Regions from separate parts of the Maridesulfovibrio ferrireducens genome, predicted to be linked through region 2. Evidence: predicted binding sites of a transcription regulator. Region 2 holds the regulator's gene; the other holds the start of a gene.
What was found. The regulator sigma-54, encoded in region 2, starts transcription at its own class of promoters, with help from an activator protein. The targets are predictions, from matches to a motif close to CTGGCACGGNNNNTGCTT.
Positions count from the first base shown of each region.

Region 1: the regulator sigma-54 is predicted to act here: its motif matches at 3,031-3,048, upstream of BLT41_RS04165 (protoporphyrinogen/coproporphyrinogen oxidase).

Region 1 is NZ_FNGA01000001.1:924,020-931,625, forward strand. It holds gene BLT41_RS04150 (TetR/AcrR family transcriptional regulator) at 1-60, opposite strand, end outside; gene BLT41_RS04155 (DUF4911 domain-containing protein) at 202-480, opposite strand; gene BLT41_RS04160 (M24 family metallopeptidase) at 556-1,632, opposite strand; gene BLT41_RS04165 (protoporphyrinogen/coproporphyrinogen oxidase) at 1,637-2,989, opposite strand; gene BLT41_RS04170 (PstS family phosphate ABC transporter substrate-binding protein) at 3,207-4,028, shown strand; gene pstC (phosphate ABC transporter permease subunit PstC) at 4,603-5,520, shown strand; gene pstA (phosphate ABC transporter permease PstA) at 5,660-6,508, shown strand; gene mnmL (tRNA modification radical SAM protein MnmL/YtqA) at 6,573-7,547, opposite strand.
Region 2 is NZ_FNGA01000002.1:1,755-9,360, forward strand. It holds gene panD (aspartate 1-decarboxylase) at 1-111, opposite strand, end outside; gene BLT41_RS04765 (MoaD/ThiS family protein) at 202-429, opposite strand; gene BLT41_RS04770 (manganese-dependent inorganic pyrophosphatase) at 676-1,596, opposite strand; gene BLT41_RS04775 (PTS sugar transporter subunit IIC) at 1,671-2,348, opposite strand; gene BLT41_RS04780 (PTS sugar transporter subunit IIB) at 2,383-2,850, opposite strand; gene BLT41_RS04785 (PTS sugar transporter subunit IIA) at 2,854-3,282, opposite strand; gene rapZ (RNase adapter RapZ) at 3,321-4,202, opposite strand; gene BLT41_RS04795 (PTS sugar transporter subunit IIA) at 4,229-4,678, opposite strand; gene hpf (ribosome hibernation-promoting factor, HPF/YfiA family) at 4,682-5,224, opposite strand; gene rpoN (RNA polymerase factor sigma-54) at 5,272-6,687, opposite strand; gene lptB (LPS export ABC transporter ATP-binding protein) at 7,050-7,606, opposite strand, start outside.

The DNA.
Region 1 (7,606 bases), on a different contig from region 2:
TGCTACGATGATTTTACGCTTCTTTTCTTTACTTCTACTTTGTACAGGAGCTCTTGGCATTGTCTGCTCTCTAGCTAAATGTGTTTTAGTTGTATAATATATGAATAATAGTTCATATTCATATTGTCAACAAACATGAAGATATATTCATATTTTAAATTAAAAGAGAATCAGCGGATTATTTGGAATTAGGGAAGGGGCTTATGAAGGGGTAGATGGATTGGGGAGGATTTTAATATCAATCTCCTCTTTTAGGTCATCCATAAATTCAAAGAATTCGCGTTCCTGATGGGCGCTGTAGCGAAGCATCAGTACTCCTTTGAATCTGTCGGCGACAGTGAAAAGAGCCAGATTCTCCATAGCTTCCAGAAAAAATCTAAAAATTGCAATGTCAGATGGAGCCATCTGAACATAGATACGACTTGAATACTTAGGGGGCGCCGGAAGAGGGCGCGGACGTGGTTTTCTTTTACGGGCCATAATTTTATTCAGAGTGGATTTAACCGGTTTGTGGTGATCAAAATAAGCAGGGTTCCGAAGAACCCTGCTCAAGAATTATAGAACTTTATGGCCGTCTTCAGTTATAAGGACCATATGTTCCCAACGGATGCCGCCCCAATCAGGGTAGTAAAGGCCGGGTTCGACTGTGACAATCATACCGGGCCTAAGCTCGCCTTTTGCAATCGGGCTGATGCTTGGTTGTTCATGGGTTTCAAGTCCCACACCATGTCCGAGAGAATGTGTAAAGTATTTTTCTACACCGTGTTTTTCAAAAACAGCTTTTGCGGTGTGGTAGGCGTGCTGAATCGGAAGTCCGGGGCGCAGAATGTCAATTGCTGCCATCTGAGCTTCTTGAACCTGCGCGCGCACAGTTAAAAAACGGTCAGAGGGTTTGTCTCCGATATAAAAAGTTCTGGTCTGGTCAGAACAATAATCGCCGAGTCTGCCACCCATATCAATGAGAATGAGTTCACCTTCGCGAAGTTTTGTATCACCCGGGCATGCATGCGGAAGCGCTGCATTCGGGCCGACTCCTACAATGGAAGGGAAGGACAGACCGGAAGCTCCGTTATTTCTGAAAAGCTGTTCAATTTCCCATGATATTTCAGCTTCTGTGCGTCCTTCCTGAAGTTTCGGTTCAATAAGTTCGTATACTTTATGGTTAAGAGCACACGATTCTTCCATCAAACGGATTTCTTCATCATCTTTAATCAGGCGCAGTTCTTCAACCAGCCCTGAAACAGGCTTAAGTTCACAAAGTTCGGTAAGTTTTTCGTGCTCGAAAATGTTTATCGATTTAGGATCGTAAGCGAGACTGGAAATAGAGTTTGATTTGAAAAACCCTTTAAGAGCGTCAAATTTACGCCCGGAATAAATGAAAACATCATCTTCATTCCATATTCTGCGTGCAGCATCCAAGTATCTGGGGTCAGTCAGAAGAAAATCTTTTCCGTCAGGGCAGATTATGAGCCATCCGGAAGTTTCGTTGCATTGCGAGTCGTGAAGTTCAAATCCACTGAGGTAATAACGGTTGGCAGCAAAATTTACCAATAAAGGAGGCAGTCCGCGATCATTAAGACGTTTACGGACATTTTCCCGCCTTTTTTCATAAGTGGCGGCAGATATGGTCATATGATTAGCTTATCCTGTAAGTGGTTTCGGGCTGTCCATTAATCATTCTCTCAGCCCATTCGACTCCCTGCATTACTGAGTGGTCCATGTTTGAGACTTCATATTTCCAGCCTCCGAAGCGGCCTCGGGAATAGATGTCCATGGATTCAAGTGCAGGCTGCAAAATCATTAACGCTTCATCGCGTTGCAGGCAAGGTATGGGATAGCCGTAATCCACATTTATTGACCAGCGGGAGATAATATTTTTCCTGTCTTCTTCATTAATCAGCGCAGTGTTGATCAATCCATCTTCCACTTCTTTAACTATTTGATTGTGATCAACTATTTTATGATTTGAGTAGGAAACTTCACACATCAGTGCTCGCCCCTGTCCGGGGATAGGAGTGTTGTTGGGTGAGTAGTTGTGAAAATTGGTGACACGGTAAAAAGGGCTGTCGTCTTCAGGGAAATACATCCAGCACCGGGAATCTTTTTTGGATGTAGAAAGTCCTAATCCAACGACTATAACGCTGTTATGCTTAAGCATCTCTGCTGCATTTGTAAGCGTGTCCGATGATTTTTCAAGCCATTTCTTGATCAAAATATCAATCGGTCCGGTACTTAGCAGATATTCATATTCAAAGGTGTTGCCTTCGGAATCGTAAATAATTTTATTTTTCTGATCAATTGAAGTTACACTGGTGTTATATAAAATATGACTGCTGACCGTTTCTGCCAGTTTACGATAAATTGACCCTGTTCCACCTTTCAGAGGGAAACGGAATTTATTGTTAGGCCCCCATGAAAGCTGATCCCGTTCAAGGATAATATTTTTTATCACTGTTTTAAGATCAATAACGCTTACTCTTTCTCCAATCCACGAAAATGACATTGATTCAGGTGGCGTAGCCCATACCTTATAATTATATGGAAGCATAAAATGTTTAGCGATGCCTTCTCCGAAGGTATTGTTAATCCATTCAAAAAAGTTTGAGGGGGCTTCTTCGGATCTTACACCGGGAAGAAGTCCTCTAACGCATTCCCATTTTTTGAGATTAGGTAAGTGTCTTATATTATTTTGAAAAGGGTAGGGAATCCATACTTTGGCGGCTCTTATCCATGATTCGCGTAGATGTTCTATATATTCATCTACCAAAATCTCGGCCAAGAGTTGATCGTAATATTCATAATGAGAAAAAACCACATGTCCGCCGATATCCCAAGTGAACCCTTTTTCATCGGTAAAACTGGAAGCTAGTCCGCCCGCATGGGAATTTTTTTCCAGTACAATGAATGATTTTTCACCTAGCTCTTTCAGTCTTCTTGCAGCACCGAGACCTGTTGGACCCGCGCCGACTATGGCATATTTGATCTTCAATGAAATTACTCCGCCTTAGGTTTTTATAATTAAAGGGAAGTAAGCAAGGTGTATGCCAGCATCAGAAATTTGATAAATTGAATATAAATTCTTCTGTAACCTACCTTTCTCTTTGTCGTAACAGGTTTGTAACCAAATTCAGATAGACCCTATCTCAATGACAAAAACGGACACGGTGAAACAGCGTCTGCAAAAATCCAAATTCAGAGGGAAAAAAATGAAATCTAGAATTATCGCCTTAGTAGCAATGATGGTAATGGCGTTTACAGGATCAGCTTTTGCAGGATCAATCCAAGTTAAAGGCTCTACTACTGTTCTGCCATTGATGCAGAAATCTGTTGAAACTTTTATGGCTGCAAATCCTAATGTATCAATTTCAATTTCAGGTGGCGGATCAAGTAACGGCGCAAAAGCTCTTATCGACGGAACAACTGATATCGCAATGATGTCCCGTGACATGAAACCCGCAGAAATTCAGAAAGCAACTGATAACGGCCGCAAGCCTGTTCAGTTCATAGTAGCTCTTGATTGCATCGTTCCCGTTGTGAATCCGGCTAACCCTGTTTCAGGACTCAGCGTTGAACAGCTTCACGGAATTTACACCGGTAAAATTACTAACTGGAAAGAAGTTGGCGGCGCTGATGATCAGATAGTTGTAATTTCACGTGACACTTCTTCCGGTACTTATGATTGCTGGAAATCTAAAGTCATGCGCGCTACCGGACTGAAAAGCCGTGTATTCCCCGGAGCTCTTCTTCAAGCCTCAAACGGTGCAGTTGCACAGGCTGTTTCCAAGAATAAAAAAGCAATCGGTTATGTCGGCCTTGCTTACCTTAATAAAGAACTCAAAGGTGTTTCTGTAAACGGCGTGACTCCTTCAGTTAAAACCGCAAAAGATAAATCCTACCCAATTTCCCGCGGTCTTAATATCTATACTCCCGGTGCTCCTGCCGGTGAAGCAAAGGGGCTTATCGATTACATGATGAGCCCGGCAGGCCAGAATCAGGCTGCTGAAATTGGATTTATACCAGTAAAATAATAATCGTTCAGTTTGGGATTTAGTGAATTCAAAAAATACTCCGGGAGGCTTTTCCTCCCGGAGATTTGTCAGTCTTACAATTCATAATTGCGTAATTTATATTTAATTCAAATTTTATATCAGGGGAATAGTCGTGATTACGTCCCGAAATATCTGTTTATTATTAATAATTTTTGCGGTGATGAGCGGTGTTTATGCGTATAAACTTTCCAGCTCTACCGAAGCCGAACAGATTTTTATTTCTGCTACTGAAAAAGTGGCTAAAAGGGGAGATTACTCAATGAGCTCTGTTGGAGGGCTCAAGAAAGTCATGATGCTGTCAGTTCATGAAGTGACGGAAGGATCAGAAGAGTTAAGCTTATCTGAGGCTGAAAAGGAACTTAGAGTCAGGGAACTTAATTCAGAGTTGAATAAAATTTACGCATATGTTCGCACTGATCGAGCTGTGATGAATAAAAGCAAGAATGGTGCAGATGCCGAACTGTTTACATTAATCAAGCAAAGTACCGAGAACATGATTTCTTCAAGGGCTGGAGGGTGGTATATATTCAGCTCCCTTCTCGGTTTTGCTGGAATGGTTCTTTTTATCTTGAAAGCTCTCAATCTCAGTCGTCGTTCTACAGAGCGGTTAATCCATTCCGCTTTTCTGGTAACAGCTTTTACTTCAATACTCGTTCTGTTTCTGATTATGGCGTTCTTATTTATTGAAGGGCTTCCGGTGTTCAACTTTGTTTCGGTAAAAGATTTTATTTTCGGAGTTGAATGGTACCCGACTGACGAACCTGCTGCGTTCGGGATATGGCCGCTTATTGTCGGGTCCGGAGCTGTTACATTGTTATCCTCTCTCATCGCGATTCCGCTTGGTGTGATGACCGCAATTTATCTTGCGGAGATTGCTCCTACAAAGGTGCGTGATATCGTAAAACCAGCAGTAGAAATGCTGGCCGCGTTACCTTCTGTTGTAATCGGTTTTTTCGGGATGGTTGTTGTCGCTCCTTTTTTACAGGAAACCTTTGATATTGCGGTAGGTCTTAATCTTTTCAATGCCTCGGTGATGCTGGCCTTCATGGCGGTTCCGACTATCACAAGTATTTCAGAGGACGCTCTTTATTCCGTTCCTCCAGAGCTTAAAGAGGCTTCTCTCGCTTTGGGTGCTACGCACTGGCAGAGTATTTATAAAGTCATGGTTCCCGCATCCTTGTCGGGTATTTCAACAGGAATAATTCTGGGCATGGCCCGTTCAATCGGGGAAACCATGGTTGTTTTGATGGTTGCCGGCGGAGCGGGAATGCTTCCGAATTCCATTTTTGATCCGGTGCGCCCGATGCCTGCTTCTATTGCGGCCGAGATGGGCGAAGCTCCTTTCCACAGTGAACATTACCATGCTCTTTTTGCCATAGGTATGGTGCTGTTTTTGTTCACAATGGTTTTCAATCTAATTGCCGATCATGTGGCTCATAAATATAAACAGGTCGGTTCAGCCACTCTTTAGTGGAAGCTGTCAGTAAACTTAATAACGGGGAATAATGATGAGTAACTCCGCTGAAACTATAGAGCAGGTTGATTTGATGTTTGGTAATGAGTGTGAAGCAAGCGAAAGTATGCTTGAGCCTGAGCAGGGCAATTATTCCATGAGAGAGAAAGTACAGAAGGTCGTCTTTATGCTGTTTAAAGCCGCCGCCGCTATTAACGGTCTGGCTTTACTCATTATATGTGGATTCGTTCTCTATTATGGGTTGCCTGCAATGAGCTGGGAATTTTTGACTGAAAATCCCAGAAATTCGATGACTGAGGGAGGAATCCTTCCATGTATCGTAGGGACGATTGTTCTTAGTTACGGAGCGTTGATGGTTGCATTGCCTTGGGGAGTCGCCACAGCAATTTATCTCAATGAATACGCTACATCACCCAGACTTGTGCGGATTTTAAGGTTGGGGATTAATAATCTTGCCGGAGTTCCTTCGGTTGTGTTCGGACTTTTCGGTTTGTCGTTATTTGTAACTGTGATGGGAATGGGCGTAAGTATTATGGCCGGAGTCTGTACGCTCGGGGCGCTGGCTTTACCGCTTGTTATCGGGGCATCCGAGGAAGCTTTACGTTCTGTTCCGCAAACTTATAGAGAAGCCTCGCTTGGGCTTGGTGCTACTAAATGGCAGACCATTTACAGGGTTGTTCTTCCCGCCGCTTTGCCCGGCATGTTGACTGGCGCAATTCTTACACTTTCACGGGCCGCAGGTGAAACTGCCGCGATTATGTTTACTGCCGCAGTATTTTTCACCCCTGAAATGCCTGAATCTCTTTTTGATGATGTAATGGCGCTGCCCTATCATATATATGTACTGGCAACAGCCGGAACAGAAATTGAAAAAACAAGACATATTCAATACGGAACATCCCTTGTTCTTATAACTTTGGTTCTGGGTATGAATATGATGGCTATATATATCAGAGCTAGAATGCAGAAAAAACTCGCAAGGTAATTCTCTCCATTTTAGTCTCGCAAGAAAGCCCGTATCAAAATGAATTTTTTACGGGCTTTAAACTTTATATTTTTCGTTTTCTACCGGGTGGAAGGTGGTCGGGACCAAACCATTCAGGAGGGGACGTCGGGCTGTCCTCTCTTGCACAACCCTGCCAGAGATCATTGTTTTCAAACATCATATCAATCGCGTTCTGAACATTTCTTTTATGTTCAATCCAGTCCGGTGCCACCAGTTCACCCGGCGCAGGGTCGGCATTCAGTCTGTGGATAACAATGTCGGTTCGTAAAATGGATACGGCAGTTTCAAGCATATCAAGGTATTCTTCCATGGAGAAAGGGGTGAATTCTCCCCGGTCATACATTTCCTGCAAGGGAGTGCCGTGACTTATATAGAGATTATGAAATTTGATTCCTGAAATAGGAAGACTGTTAATAAATTCAACCGTTGCAATGAAATCTTTCTTCGATTCCCCCGGCAATCCTGCGATAACGTGTGCACAGACCTCGATTTCATACGAGTCCGCAAGTATAACCGCATCAGCAAAACACTTTGCGTCATGCCCTCTGTTGATCAAAGCCAGAGTTGTATCATTTGAACTTTGAAGTCCCAGTTCAAGCCATGTTTCTTTTAGATTAAGATCTTTTATCAATTGGAGCTTTTCAGCATCAATGCAGTCAGGACGGGTTCCAATACATATGCCGGCAAGCCCGGGAAGATCCCGGAGTTGATCAAACGCGCACTTTACCTGTTCCAACGTTCCATACGTGTTGGTGTAGGATTGCAGGTAGGCTAGAAATAGTTTTGCATTGTAAAGTCTGGTAAATTTTTTCGTCCAGAAATCCCACTGTTCAGGAATGGGTGTAGACTGAGAGTGCATGCCTGATCCAGAGCCGAGGGGGTTGCAGAAAATACACCCTTTTGTGGAAATGTTTCCGTCACGATTGGGACATGAAAATCCGAAGTCCAGCGGTACTTTCTGGACCCTTTTCCCGAAATTTTGTCTTAGTCGGGCAGCAAGCCCGTAAAAACGATACATGAAGACTCCTTTTATTCTGAATCGAGGCAGTGTATTAAACTATTTTTTATTTATATCAA
Region 2 (7,606 bases):
TGATTTTTCCAACAAATTAACATCAATAGAAATGGAACCTTCATAGTCTACATTCGCATCTGTAATTGTAGCTCTATGAATTTTTGATTTTAAAAGACAGCGACTGCCCATAGCGTACTCCTCGTGGAGAATTAAAATTAATAACGAAGCGGATAAGCGAGTAGCATGCTATTTAAGGATTCGCAATCCATTAAAACCAGCTCAACCTCCTCCAACAGCAGGAAACACCCCGAGCCTATCTCCTTCTGCGAGCTGAACATCCAGACCAGATGAAATTCCATTTATAAACACTATTTTAACTTCAGCTAAAGGAATGCCCACTCTCTGGAGAACATCACTGACGGTTTCGCCCGAAAGGATGGGAAACTTATCCGCACACTCAGGACTTTTTTCAGCAAAGGTTGCATAACAAAGAAGCGTAATATTCATACTAAACCTTATACTTGAACGTTTCTAGAAATATAAAAAATGACACATCTTGATCTTCATCCCAAAAACCGATCAAGACTAGACTCACCTGCATACGTAAAAACACTAAAATATATTCTTAAATAAAAATGATACGATTGCAACAAGCAACCAGTCTTTATATCTGATCAAACCTTTTACCAACAAAAAAGCCCGGCAAGGAAAACCTTGCCGGGCAGAATCAAGCTTTAAAAACTTGTACTAAACTTAAGCAGAGAATGCTTTTTCGAAGTTAGGTACAACCTGTTTTTTACGGCTCATTACGCCTTCAAGGTATACGGATGTTCCTTTAGGAGCAACACCGAATGCTTTTTCAACAACAGAAGGATCATCAGAAACGATAAGCATTTCGGAACCTTCTTTCATGATGTCGGTCAAAAGCAAGAAACAGCTGTGACGGCCGTCTGCTTTAACTTTTTCAAGTTCAGCATAAAGGTCAGCTTTGATGTCGTCGAAAACTGTGAGGTCAACAACTTCAAGCTGGCCAACACCGATTTTGTTACCGGACATATTAAAATCTTTGTAGTCACGGAAGATCAGGTCGTTCATGGAAGCACCTGCAACAGCAGATTTAACATTGAACATTTCCATTCCGAGAGCCATTACATCAGAAACACCAGCGATCTTAGCAAGTTCTTCAACTGCAACTTTATCAGCATCAGTGGTAGTAACGGACTTGAACATTACGGTATCACTAAGGATAGCACAGAGAACGATACCAGCGATGTTTTTAGGCATTTCTACATTGTAGAACTTGTACATTGCGTTGATAACAGTACCGGTGCAACCTACAGGCCATACCCACATTTCGAGTGGATTTGGAGTAGTAACGTCACCAAGTTTGTGATGGTCAACAACTGCAACAACTTCACCCTTACCAAGATTGTCCATGCTCTGAGAAAGATCAGAATGGTCAACAAGGATGATTTTTTTGTCAGTAGCGTCAGTCATGATAGCAGGAGCTTCACAACCAAACTTTTCAAGTACAAACTTAGTTTCAGGAGCAAGTTCGCCCTGAGAGATTGCCTGAGTTGGTTCTTTAACTTTAGACCAAAGGTCAGCGACCGCGATTGCAGATGCGATAGTATCAGTATCAGGATTTTTGTGTCCGACAGCATAAATAGTCATAATTAAATTCCTCCTAAAAATATTGTGCGTATTTGAGCTTGTGTCTTCTATCACAATCTTTTTCCCCTGCCAAGTCACACAAGACCGGCAAGAAGGACAAAACCGAAAAGAACTACACCGAAGACAAAGGTGGCATAGGCTTTACGCAGTCTCAGAGCCAATAGCCCGCCGAGACTGGCGGCAATCCATAAAAAAGACCATTGCATTTCCACAGAAGTGACAATTTCACTCCACTTGTGAAAAAATATACTAAGTATGTAATGAAGGATCACGGTACTTGTCCAGAAAAAAAGCCAAGAAGTTGCCAAAGTTCTTAAAATAGATTGAACAACAAGCCTTCGAGGCAGGTCATCACCGGACTTTCCCCTTCTGGCCCAATTAAGTAATGAGTAATATCCACGGTTATGCCACTGCCTGAGAGCATTTTCCAGCCATGCCCCTAATCTGGCTAAAGGAAGGCAGGCAAGAAGGATAAACATAACTTGAGGAGCTTCGGTAAACCCGAACGAAGTAGTTAAAGCAAGAGCGGCAAAAGTAGAAGCCAATATATGCGGGGGAATATAAGTTCCGGCAGGGATATTATCCAGCCAGAACAACTCGAAAAAAACAGCGATATTTAAACTTGTAACATAATCCCCGGTCACCACTCCCCAAAGAGCGCCGGCAACCAAAGGTCGTTCAAGTAATCCCGCATTTATTGAAAATCTGAACAGAGAAAAAACTGCAAAAAAAAACCTATCAGCGCTGCCCACGCGGGGAAAGGTAAAGCTAAGCCTTGCAACAAGTTCATGAAAACCTCACCTGCACAGGATCATTGGGAACACATCTGAAATCCAGTTCAATCCCTTGTCCTTTAAAAAAGTGCAGACAGGATTCATCATCAGAACTGAGCGCGACACTGGGTGATATTTGTTTTTTACCGGGGCCGTAATGTATATTACCAATATTAACCGTGTTAAATTTAAACCCTTTTTCTAATGCCCGCCGTAAATCTTCACAGGAAGAAAAAAGAATTATGGTATTCCCACCAGTTGAATCATATCCAACGGTCATCACGGAATTAGGTAAATCATCAATGGAAGAAAAAGAACAACTGACGGAATGAGGAATTGCAAGAGACATTATTTGTTGCTGTAAATCGTCACCCGCCACAGCGTCATCTACAACAATAATTCGTTTGGCATGAGTATAAGGCAGCCAAGTTTCAATTATCTGGCCATGAACCAATCTATTATCAATTCGCACCCAAAACATAAATTAACCTTTTGAAGTTCGTTTTCGAAGCATTTCACCAGCGATAACAATACCTTTCGTACCGGCTCTACTGACCTCTGCGGCCATATTCTGTAGGGAGTCATTACGCTTCTGAAGAGCTTTTAAAAGCATAGGAAGGCTGACTCCGGTTACAACTTCAATATCATTTGTCTGAAGAAGGGAAAGACTCAAATTTGTCGGAGTTCCTCCAAACATGTCTGTAAGGATTAAAACACCCGCTCCGCTTTTAACTTCGGAAATATTTTTTTTTAAGGATTCAACAGCAGCATCTATCCCTTTGGTACCATCCACACAAAGGGACAACACATTGTCCTGAGGTCCAACGATCAGTTCAGCCGCATCAATAAGCGCCTGACCGAAGTGCCCATGTGTCACAATCACTATCCCGACCTTGCTTGCTTCTGTATCCATTTATATTCCCGATATGAGTAACCGCAAAAAATACGGCCTTACTTTAAATTTATATGCTTATGTTCAAGATTGGCAGAATACCCACTATTCTTAAGAGTAGCAAATATTCGTTCTGCAACGGCAACAGACCTGTGTCTACCGCCGGTACACCCGACGGCTATTGTTAATCGGTATCTTCCTTCCTCCTCATAAAGAGGAAGAATATATTGAAGGAAATCCAAATATTTCTCAATAAAAACCGAACCGGGCTCCGAACCTAAAACATAATCCGAAATAGCTTTATCTCTTCCTGAGAACAGACGCAATTTTTCATCAAAATAGGGATTAGGTAAAAATCTTAAATCCATGACCATATCCGCTTCTGTCGGAACGTCATGTTTAAAACCAAAAGAAATAACATTAACCCGGAGTCCAGATGCTCCTTCAGTCAACTCCGACCACTTTTCCTGAATTCTGCGCCTGAGATCATGAATTGAGTAAGTCGTAGTATCAATTACAAGATCTGCGGCCATACGAAGAGGTTCGAGAATAATTTTCTCTTCTTCCAAAGCCTGCTCAAGACCTAATTTTTTGGATTCAAGAGGGTGAGGCCTGCGTGTGGTAGCATAACGTCTGACCAATTCAGGGAGTCTGGCTTCCAAAAAGATTAGACTGGGGCAGACTCCGCTCGATCCGAGTTTTGTACAAGTGGACTGCCAATCATCAACGAAGTCCTGTTGCCGTAGGTCCATCCCGAGAACCAGGCCTCGATAATTTTCGTCCTTACCTTTAAAAAGTTCAACGAGCCTTGCCAGCATGCTTGCAGGAAGCCCGTCAACGCAAAAAAAACGTAAGTCCTCAAAAACCTTCAAAACTGTTGATTTTCCGGCTCCGGAAAGGCCGCTGACAACAATAACCGGAAACGAGTCTGCACTTTCCACCTAAAAGACCTCCGTGATGCCCTCGATTAAGTGATATTAAGTAGAGTCAACAAGTCTTGTGGGTTCTGCGCATTTATGAACGCATCTCTAAAATTGTTATCCTTAAGCTGTCTGGATATTTGGGCAAGGACTTTTAAGTGGCTTCCAGCTCCCTGCTCAGGAGCCAGAACCATAAAAAATATCTGGCACGGCTTAGCGTCAAGAGCTTCAAAATTAACTCCTGCCCCACTTCTACCAACAACCACTGCAATATTTTCAAGACAATCCAATTTACCGTGGGGGATGGCAATGCCATCCCCTATACCGGTTGTTCCTAATTTTTCACGAGACATAAGGACTTGGAGAGCACTCTCGACATCTAGCTCAAGCCCTGTGGCCTTAAGCGCTGTCACCATTTCTCTCAGAACTCCGCTCTTATCAGAGCTTTCGAGTTCATAAATCACAAGATCCTTATCCAAATTATCATTTATTATCATCAGTTAGTATCCTGGATCAATCAACCCAAAGTCGCCATTCTTGCGACGGTAAATAACATTTATAGCTTCAGTATCAGCATTTCTAAAGACAAGGAACTCATTGTCGAGAGTCTGCAACTGCATTGCGGCTTCGTCAACCGCCATAGGCTTTGGTACAAACTGATCAGTTTCAACAATAGTCGGTTCAGAATTATCTTCTTCTTCGGTTGTGAAGCTGATTACGTCCATACGAGCCGGAGCAACGTCCTTACGCCTGTGGCTTCTCATCTTATCGCGCATGCGTCTGAGCTGAACTTCAAGCTTAGCTAGAACCAAATCAACAGTTGAATACATATCTTCCGATGCTTCATATGCTGAGATATGAATATTATCGGAACTGAAAAGGACTTCAGCAACATGTCTAATCTTATCAACTGATAAAATGACCTGCATTTCAGTATTGTCCGGATTTGTTATAAACTTATCAAGCTTTGCAAATCTGGTGTTAGCATATTCCTTCAGGTGGTCGGAGGGGTCAAAGTTCTTAAAAGTAAATGCAACATTCATATGGATACTCCTTGAGTAAAGGGTGAATATGCTTTTCTACCGAACTGCTAGAATACCTGCTTCCTCTTAGAAGAGGAACGAATTCCCATTGCAGTCCTGTATTTTGCTACAGTCCTTCTGGCGATGTTGACCTCAAGTTCATCCTTGAGCATCTCGGCAATTTTTTCATCACTCAGAGGTTTTTTACTATTTTCTTCGCTGATTAGTTTCTTAATCAGCGCCTTAACCGATTCGGACCCGACCTGCGAACCATCATCAAGTCCGAGAGCACTATTAAAGAAAAATTTAAGTTCATAAATCCCATGCGGCGTCGAAACATACTTACTTGTCGTAATTCGACTTACAGTGGATTCATGCATTTCAATATCTTCAGCCACCTCTTTAAGAATAAGCGGTTTAAGCTTGGATACTCCACTTTGAAAGAACCCTCTCTGAAACCTTACAATTGAGTCCAGAACTTTATAAAGTGTACGTTGTCTCTGATAAAGGCTCTTCATAAGCCACTGTGCAGAGCGCATCTTCTCCTGGAAATATTCTTTATCTTCTCCCTTAGTCGAAGCCAGAGTCTCTACATAAAATGAATTCATCTGTAACTTAGGGAGACCGTCCTCATTAAGGACTATAACAAAATCTCCGTCATATTCATATACATAAGCATCAGGACTGACATAGAAAGAATCCCCACCCGAAAAACTTGCCCCCGGAAGCGGATCAAGAGTCTGCATCAGATCAAGATAGCTCTTGAGGTCTTCCATACTAAGCTTAAACTTTCTCGCAAGAGGCTTATAACGATTCTTCTCAAGATCCTCTAAATGATCCCGAACCAGCGAAACAAGAATCGGATCATCATCAAGGCGTAAAACCTCTAATTGAATAAGCAAACATTCCTGAGGGGTACGTGCTGCAACCCCTACTGGATCGAATCTCTGAATCCGAGAGAGCACTCGTTCAACATCTTCGAATTCAGCATAACAGGTTTCACAAATTTCATCCAACTCAATCCGTAAGAATCCACCATTGCTAAGATTACCTATTATGCACTCACCGATGGCGACTTCCTTATCTGTAAAATTCGAGAGACACATCTGCCATGCTAAATGGCCTTCTAAAGTGGTGGCCTTAGTCATCCTCGCTTCGAAAGACATTCCTTCTTCAAGAGACTCTGACTCTCTTGTCCCGGCCTGCTTGGAAGTACTCGAAAATTCTCCCAGATAATTATCCCAATCAGCTTCGCGGGAAATAGCCGCATCTTCTAAAGTCGCTGTGCCGGATTCCGCGTCAGGGCTGTCTGTACGCTCCAAAGCTTCAGCTTCTTCAAGTATAGGATTTTCAAGTAACTCCTGCTGAACAGTATCAAGCAGTTCTAATCGGGAAAGTTGCAACAACTTAATTGCCTGCTGCAACTGAGGAGTCATCACCAGCTGCTGAGAAAGCTTTAATTGTTGTCTAAGTTCCAGTCCCATATTTTCCTGCCACCCTATGATATGCTTAAGCAGTATCTTTTACATTTTTCTAATCGAATAAAATTAACCTGTAACTATTTTCAAAAAAAATATTTTAATCTTCCTTGAACTTGATTAAAGTATGCCACACTAAGAAAGCTCATGCAAGAATTAGTACAGATTTGCCCGTAATTTCAGGATCTTTTAACCTAAAATTATTCACATGAAAAAAGTGTACCAATGTTCAGCCTTACTGTAAATCGGCAATGGTAAATTTACTGAAAAAGGAGAGTTTGTATAATAAAAATAAGATATGAAAAAGAGGGACTGGTACTGAAAAAAGAAAAAAAGACAGGTAAATAAAAAGATGAAAAAACAACAAATCAGAGACTGAAACTATCTCCAAGATACAACCTGCGTGCCTTAGTATTTTTTACAATACTTTCCGGCGCACCGTTTAGAATTACGCGGCCTTCATATACCAAGTAGGCGCGATCACATATACTTAATGTTTCACGTACATTATGATCAGAAATAAGAATACCGAGTCCCATGTCTTTCAAAGAAGAAATAATATCCTGAATTTCAATAACGGCAATAGGATCAATCCCTGCAAACGGCTCATCAAGCAGAATAAACTTAGGATCATTAATAAGAGCTCTGGCTATTTCCAGCCTGCGACGTTCACCGCCTGAAAGGTAAAGCGCTTTCTGTTCTGCCAGACGTAAAATTCCGAGCTGATCTAAAAGTTCGTTAGCTCTCATGGGAATATCTTTCCCGGAAAGACCGGTATGCTCGATAATTATTTCCAAATTTTTACGAACCGAAAGTTTCTTAAATATAGAACTTTCCTGCGGAAGATAACTGATTCCATGTCTGGCCCTTTCATGCAGAGGCCAACTGGTAATCTGGTTTTTATTAAGATAAACATCGCCGGAAG